Promicromonospora sp. Populi: one gene and its partner. The protein of the gene in region 2 binds, or shares a complex with, the protein of the main gene of each other region. Links are inferred from orthologs where the notes say so. Each region holds a gene or a part of one and is shown on either strand. Other genes may lie near its edges.

Region 1 (3,565 bases), 3.2 Mb from region 2 along the record:
GACGAGATCGAGGTGATCTCGCGCGTCTACGAGCGGCTGTTCGACGTGGAACGCACCGACGACTGGCTGATCCTCAAGCTCCAGGAGGAGATGGGCGAACTGGTCCAGGCATTCCTCGCGCACACCCACCGGTCACGCGACCGGGGCAAGTCCGCCGAGGAGATCGCCGCCGACTTCCGGGGCGAGATCGTCGACGTTCTGGGGCAGCTCCTTCTGGTCGCGCGCCGCTTCGACGTGGACGTCGAGGCCGAGCTGCAGCGCAAGTGGTTCCGCTGGCGACACCTGGTCGAGCCACAGGACCGCGAGGGAATCAGCTGAGAGCCCGGAATGTGAAGCTGGCCGACCGCGCGAGATCGGTCAGTTGCACGCGGTACACCGCGACTTCGGTCGGTTGCTATGAGATCGGTCGGTTAATTGACCGATCTCATAGCAACCGACCGAAGTCAGAGGGGCTGACCATCAAGTGACCGAAGTCGCCGAGCCCTCAGAGCTTGGTGACCGCCGTGTACTTCAGCGCGATGCGCTTGGTGCCGTTGGTGCCGAAGTCGATCTTGACCACGGCGTTGGCCTCGACGTCAACGACGGTGCCCAGACCGTAGGAGTCGTGCGTGACGCGGTCACCGATCTCGAGGTTCGGGATGTCCTTCTGGACGTTGATCCCGCCGAACCCGCTCTTCGCGCCCGGCTTCTTCTGCGGTGCGAACGTGTTGGTCGGCTCGTTGCCCGACGACGACGTCACCGGGCCGTTGCGCGAGGCATCCGACCGACCGCCGGACCATGTCGAGCCGGTACCCGAGCCGCGCCCGCCGGACCCGCGGCCGCCAGACCCGTAACCCCCGGACCCGTACCCACCGCTCCAGCCGCCCCGGCCGGCCCGGATCGCTGCCGTCGACGACTCGCGGCGCCGCCAGTCCCACAGCTCCTCGGGGATCTCCTGCAGAAACCTGCTCTCGGGGAACTCGTTGGCCATGCCGAAGGCGGCGCGTACCGAGGACCGCGTGATGTACAGCCGCTCGCGGGCCCGGGTGATGCCCACGTAGGCGAGGCGGCGTTCCTCGGCGAGCTCGTCGTCGTCGTGCAGCGAGCGCATGTGCGGGAACGTGCCGTCCTCCATGCCGGTGAGGAAGACGACGGGGAACTCCAGGCCCTTGGCGGTGTGCAGGGTCATGAGCGTGACTACACCCTGGTTCTCCTTGGGCGCCGCCTCGGCCGCGCCGTCCGCCACGTCCTCGTCGGGGATCTGGTCGCTGTCCGCGACGAGCGAGACCCGCTCCAGGAAGTCCGCCAGGGAGCCCTCGGGATCGGTCTCCCCGAAGTCGACGGCGACGGCGTGCAGCTCGGCCAGGTTCTCGACCCGGCCCTCGTCCTGCGGGTCGTCGCTCGCACGCAGCTCCGCGAGGTAGCCGGTGCGGTCGAGCACCGCGCCCAGCACCTCGGCGGGCGGGGCGCCCTGGTCGACCAGGGCACGCAGCTCGCGCATCATGTCGCGGAAGACGAGCAGCGGCTTGAGCGAGCGGTTGGTCATCCCCGGGATCTCGTCGGCGCGCTCCAGCGCCGCACCGAACGAGGTGCGCTCCCGCTCGGCGAACGAGGCGACGAGCGACTCCGCGCGATCCCCGAGCCCGCGCTTGGGCACGTTGAGGACGCGGCGCAGGTTCACGTCGTCGTCCTCGTTGGCCAGAGCGCGCAGGTAGGCGACCGCGTCCTTGACCTCGCGGCGCTCGTAGAACCGCGTGCCGCCCACGACCTTGTACGGCAGGCCGACCCGGACGAGCACCTCTTCGAGCGCCCGCGACTGCGCGTTGGTGCGGTAGAAGATCGCGACGTCGCCCGGCCGCACACCCTCGGCGTCGCCCAGCTTGTCGATCTCGTCGGCGACGAACCGCGCTTCCTGGTGCTCGTCGTCGGCCACGTAGCCCACGATCTTGGCCCCGGCGCCCGAGTCGGTCCACAGGCGCTTGGGCGTGCGGCCGGCATTGCGGGAGATCACCGCGTTGGCGGCGCTCAGGATGTTCTGTGTGGAGCGGTAGTTCTGCTCCAGCAGGATGGTCGTGGCGTTCGGGTAGTCCTTCTCGAACTCGAGGATGTTGCGGATGGTGGCGCCGCGGAAGGCGTAGATGGACTGGTCGGAGTCGCCCACCACCGTCAGCTCGGCCGGGTCCAGCCCCGAGTCGTCCTCGGTGCCGACCCCCGCCAGCTCCCGGACCAGCGTGTACTGCGCGTGGTTCGTGTCCTGGTACTCGTCGACCATGACGTGCCGGAACCGGCGCCGGTAGTGCTCCGCGACGTTGGGGAACGCCTGGAGCAGGTTCACCGTGGTCATGATGATGTCGTCGAAGTCCAGCGCGTTCGCCTGGGCGAGGCGCGCCTGGTAGCGGGTGTAGACGTCGGCCAGCACCTGGTCGAACTTGGGCGCCGTCGTGTTGCGCTCGTCCGCCGACTGCCCGCCCCACGGCCGCCGGATGCCGCCGGCCTGGGCCGCCGCCGCCTCGGCGAGCGCCTCCTCGGTGGCGTTGGCCCCGGTCTGCCGTGCGTAGGTCTCGGGGTCGACCAGCTCGTTCTTGAGGTCGCTGATCTTGTTCGACAGCCCACGGGCCGGGTACTTCTTGGGGTCGAGGTTGAGCTCGCGCGTGACCAGCGTGATGAGGCGCTGGCTGTCCGCGGCGTCGTAGATGCTGAAGCTCGACCGCAGGCCCAGCGTCGTGGCCTCGCGGCGCAGGATCCGCACGCATGCCGAGTGGAACGTGGACACCCACATGCGGTTCGCCGCCGGGCCCACGAGGGACTCCACGCGCTCGCGCATCTCGGCTGCGGCCTTGTTGGTGAACGTGATCGCGAGGATCTGGCCCGCCCGCGCCCGGCCGGTCGCCAACAGGTACGCGATGCGGTGCGTCAGCACGCGCGTCTTGCCGGATCCGGCGCCCGCCACGATGAGCAGCTGCCCACCCTCGTGCACCACGGCGGCCTTCTGCTGCGGGTTGAGGCCGTCCAGCAGCTCGTCCGGGTTGAGGTGCGCGTAGGCCCCCTGGGCGCGCGGCGCCTCGGACTCGTGCGGCAGGCCCGCCAGCCAGTCCGGCTCGGCAGGAAGGGCCGCCTCGCCCGGGTCGCCACCGCCGTCGTCGTCCCAGCGCGGAGCGGTGCGCGGCAGGCGCGCCGGATCGCCAGGCGTCGCGGGATCGAGGCCGGGCAGAGAGAGGCTGTCGAAGAGGGAAGTCATCGCCCCTAAGCCTAGGCGTCACCACCGACACTCGACCCCGTCCGAGGCCGTGTCCCCAGCAGTGGCGTCAGGCCTTCTCCCAGACCGACCCACCGCCGGCGTCGGGCGCAGCCACTTCCGACCGGAACCTACTCGCGGCCGGGCACGGCCTTTCGACCAGGCACCGTGTGCGACCGGCCGCCGTCCAGCAGATCCAGCGCACGCCGCAGGGCCGTGCTGGAGGTGTGCACCGTGTACGGGAAGTACACGACGTCGACGCCGACATCGCCGAACCGTCGTTCCAGGTCACGGCCCTTGTCGGTGTCCTTCCAGTCGTCGCCCTTGAAGAACACGTCGAACGGGCGACGG
Region 2 (3,212 bases):
GGCATCCCCGCCGTCGTCTCCTACAGCGCCGGCACCTACGTGTGCAACGCCACCTTCTACGCCCTGCAGCACGCGCTTGCCCAGCGGCCCGGCGTGCTCTCAGGCTTTGTACACGTACCGCGCAGCACCGAGGAGTTAGGTGGATCAGCGGAGTCCTCCGCACTGTCCGACGGCGGCGAGGCGCACCTTCCGCTCGAAGCGATCGCCCAGGCCCTGGAGATCGTGGCGCGCACGGCGCTCGCCGCGGCCCGTGGCGACGTGGTGGAGCCGGCGACGGCCGCGGGGACGCTGCACTGACCGACCCTCCAGTGCGGGAGTGTCAGTGGTCGGCCGTACGGTAGTCACATGCGACCCGTGACCGATCTGCAGCGCACGGTGGCCCCGTTCGAGGTCATCTCCGAGTACCAGCCGGCAGGCGACCAGCCGACGGCGATCGCCGACCTGGCCGACCGTATCCAGGCGGGCGAGAAGGACGTGGTGCTGCTCGGCGCCACGGGTACGGGCAAGTCGGCGACGACTGCCTGGCTCGTCGAGAAGCTGCAGCGGCCGACGCTGGTCATGGCACCGAACAAGACGCTGGCCGCGCAGCTTGCCACGGAGTTCCGGGAGCTGCTGCCGAACAACGCGGTCGAGTACTTCGTGTCGTACTACGACTACTACCAGCCCGAGGCGTACATCGCGCAGTCGGACACGTACATCGAGAAGGACTCGTCGATCAACGACGAGGTCGAGCGGCTGCGGCACTCGGCCACCTCGTCGCTGCTGACGCGCCGCGACGTCATCGTGGTCGCCTCGGTCTCCTGCATCTACGGCCTGGGCACCCCGCAGGAGTACGTGGACCGCATGGTCCGGCTCGACGTCGGGGACGTCGTGGACCGGGACCAGCTGCTGCGCCAGTTCGTGACCATGCAGTACACCCGCAACGACGTGTCGTTCACCCGGGGCACGTTCCGGGTGCGCGGCGACACGGTCGAGATCATCCCGGTGTACGAGGAGCTCGCCATCCGGATCGAGATGTTCGGCGACGAGATCGAGTCGATCCAGACCCTGCACCCGCTCACGGGTGACGTGGTGCGCAACGAGCAGTCGATCTACGTGTTCCCGGCCACGCACTACGTGGCGGGCCCGGAGCGCATGGAGCGAGCCATCGGCGGCATCGAGAAGGAGCTCGAGGGCCGGCTGGCCGAGCTGGAGAAGCAGGGCAAGCTGCTGGAGGCCCAGCGGCTGCGCATGCGCACCACCTACGACATCGAGATGATGCGCTCGATCGGCACCTGCAGCGGCATCGAGAACTACTCGATGCACATCGACGGCCGCGAGGCGGGCACCGCACCCAACACGCTGCTCGACTACTTCCCCGAGGACTTCCTGCTCGTCATCGACGAGTCCCACCAGACGGTGCCCCAGATCGGCGCCATGTACGAGGGCGACGCGTCCCGCAAGCGTGCGCTCGTGGACCACGGCTTCCGCCTGCCGAGCGCCATGGACAACCGACCGCTGAAGTGGGAGGAGTTCACCGAGCGCATCGGGCAGACGGTCTACCTGTCGGCCACCCCGGGTGACTACGAGCGCTCGCTGTCCGACGGCGTCGTCGAGCAGGTCATCCGGCCCACCGGCCTGGTGGACCCCGAGATCGTGGTGAAGCCCACCACGGGCCAGATCGACGACCTGCTGGGCGAGATCCGCGACCGCGTGGACCGCAACGAGCGCGTGCTGGTGACCACGCTGACCAAGAAGATGGCCGAGGACCTCACCGACTACTTCCTGGAACGCGGTGTGCGGGTGCGCTACCTGCACTCCGACGTGGACACGCTGCGCCGCGTCGAGCTGCTGCGCGAGCTGCGGCTCGGCGAGTACGACGTGCTGGTCGGCATCAACCTGCTGCGCGAGGGCCTGGACCTGCCCGAGGTGTCGCTGGTGGCGATCCTCGACGCGGACAAGGAGGGCTTCCTGCGGTCCGGGCGGTCGCTGATCCAGACCATCGGCCGCGCCGCCCGTAACGTGTCGGGCCAGGTGCACATGTACGCGGACAAGGTCACCCCGGCCATGCGCATGGCGATCGACGAGACCACCCGGCGCCGCGAGAAGCAGGTCGCGTACAACACCGAGCGGGGCCTCGACCCGCAGCCGCTGCGCAAGAAGATCGCTGACGTAACGGACATGCTCGCCCGCGAGGACCTGGACACCCAGGAGCTGCTGGCCGGCGGGTTCCGGAACAGCCGCAAGGGCGAGGGCCGGGGCGCCCGGGTGCCGGGCACGCCGAAGGAGGCAGCGACGTCGGGCAACCGGCTGTCCGGTGCCGCGGCGAGCGAGCTGGCCGAGCTGATCCAGGAGCTGACCGACCAGATGCACGCAGCGGCCGCCGAGCTGCAGTTCGAGGTGGCGGCCCGGCTGCGCGACGAGATCTCGGGGCTCAAGAAGGAGCTGCGGCAGATGCAGGCCGCCACGGCGTGAGTCCACGGGCTCGTACCCGCGGCACGCTCGCCTGAGCCGTGTCGCGGGTCACGTTCGGGAACAATCGCCGAGTCCCGTATGCTTCGCACCGTAGGAGGGGAGTACCTCGAAACGGCTTGGTCGTCATCACAGCTGCCGATGACGTCAGCTCGGCCTGGCCGGCTCGTAGTGCGCCATTGCGTGGTTTCGGCCAGGCTGGTGCACAGGCGAGCGAGGAAGACCTCCGGTGCCCTGTTGTACACACCGGAGGCTCGATGCGTGCGCGCGTTCCTCCCAGTTCCGGAAGGCAACAATGGTCCACGAACTTCCCGTGACCTTCGAAGTGATCTCACTCGCGGCGATGGTTGTCCTGCTGGTGGCCGATCTCCTGATCGTCGCCCGCCGGCCGCACGTCCCGTCCATGAAGGAGAGCGCCATCTGGGTGGGCTTCTACGTGGGTCTCGCCCTGATCTTCGGGGGGATCATCTGGGGCGTCGGCGGTGTCACCCCGGCCGCGGAGTTCTACGCCGGCTGGCTCATGGAGTACTCCCTGAGCGTCGACAACCTCTTTGTGTTCGTCATCATCATGGCCCGGTTCGCGGTGCCGCGCGTGGAGCAGCAGCTCGTGCTGATGGTCGGCATCATCATGGCGCTGGTCCTTCGTGCGGCCTTCATCCTCGCGGGTGCGGCCCTGATCGAGCAGTTCACCTGGCTCTTCTACATCTTCGGCGCGTTCCTCATCTACACGGCGATCCAGCAGGCGATCCCCGAGAAGCCGG

Evidence for each region.
Region 1: the proteins of uvrB (region 2) and AB1046_RS20465 are in contact, whole or in part, in a crystal structure (PDB 7EGT), measured with the Thermus thermophilus proteins. The link is inferred for Promicromonospora sp. Populi from one-to-one orthologs. Residues at the interface, in WP_096411307.1 of Thermus thermophilus: Glu23, Leu25, Arg26, Asp27, Gly28, Glu29, Arg30, Phe31, Arg55, Glu326, Asp327, Phe328, Glu379, Ser382, Gln383, His398, Gly400, Arg401; in WP_096412145.1 of Thermus thermophilus: His654, Arg656, Phe657, Gln666, Asp668, Glu669, Lys680, Arg681, Leu682, Ser683, Lys685, Tyr686, Ala687.

The regions. Positions count from the first base shown.
Region 1 is NZ_CP163528.1:4,520,776-4,524,340, reverse strand. The notes cover bases 285-3,536. They hold AB1046_RS20465 (UvrD-helicase domain-containing protein), read right to left. Parts: upstream 3,218-3,536; coding sequence 485-3,217; downstream 285-484. Other genes in these bases: AB1046_RS20460 (adenylyltransferase/cytidyltransferase family protein), read right to left, coding at 3,346-3,536; AB1046_RS20470 (pyrophosphatase), read left to right, coding at 285-318. In the rest of the region: more of AB1046_RS20470, read left to right, coding at 1-284; more of AB1046_RS20460, read right to left, coding at 3,537-3,565. UniProt on the Escherichia coli protein: A helicase with DNA-dependent ATPase activity. Unwinds DNA duplexes with 3'-5' polarity. Translocates on single-stranded DNA with 3'-5' polarity. Initiates unwinding more efficiently from a nicked substrate than double-stranded DNA.
Region 2 is NZ_CP163528.1:1,339,458-1,342,669, reverse strand. The notes cover bases 1-2,899. They hold uvrB (excinuclease ABC subunit UvrB), read left to right. Parts: upstream 1-345; coding sequence 346-2,454; downstream 2,455-2,899. Other genes in these bases: AB1046_RS06010 (TerC family protein), read left to right, coding at 2,747-2,899; AB1046_RS06020 (pyroglutamyl-peptidase I), read left to right, coding at 1-297. Also shown: more of AB1046_RS06010, read left to right, coding at 2,900-3,212. UniProt on the Escherichia coli protein: The UvrABC repair system catalyzes the recognition and processing of DNA lesions. A damage recognition complex composed of 2 UvrA and 2 UvrB subunits scans DNA for abnormalities.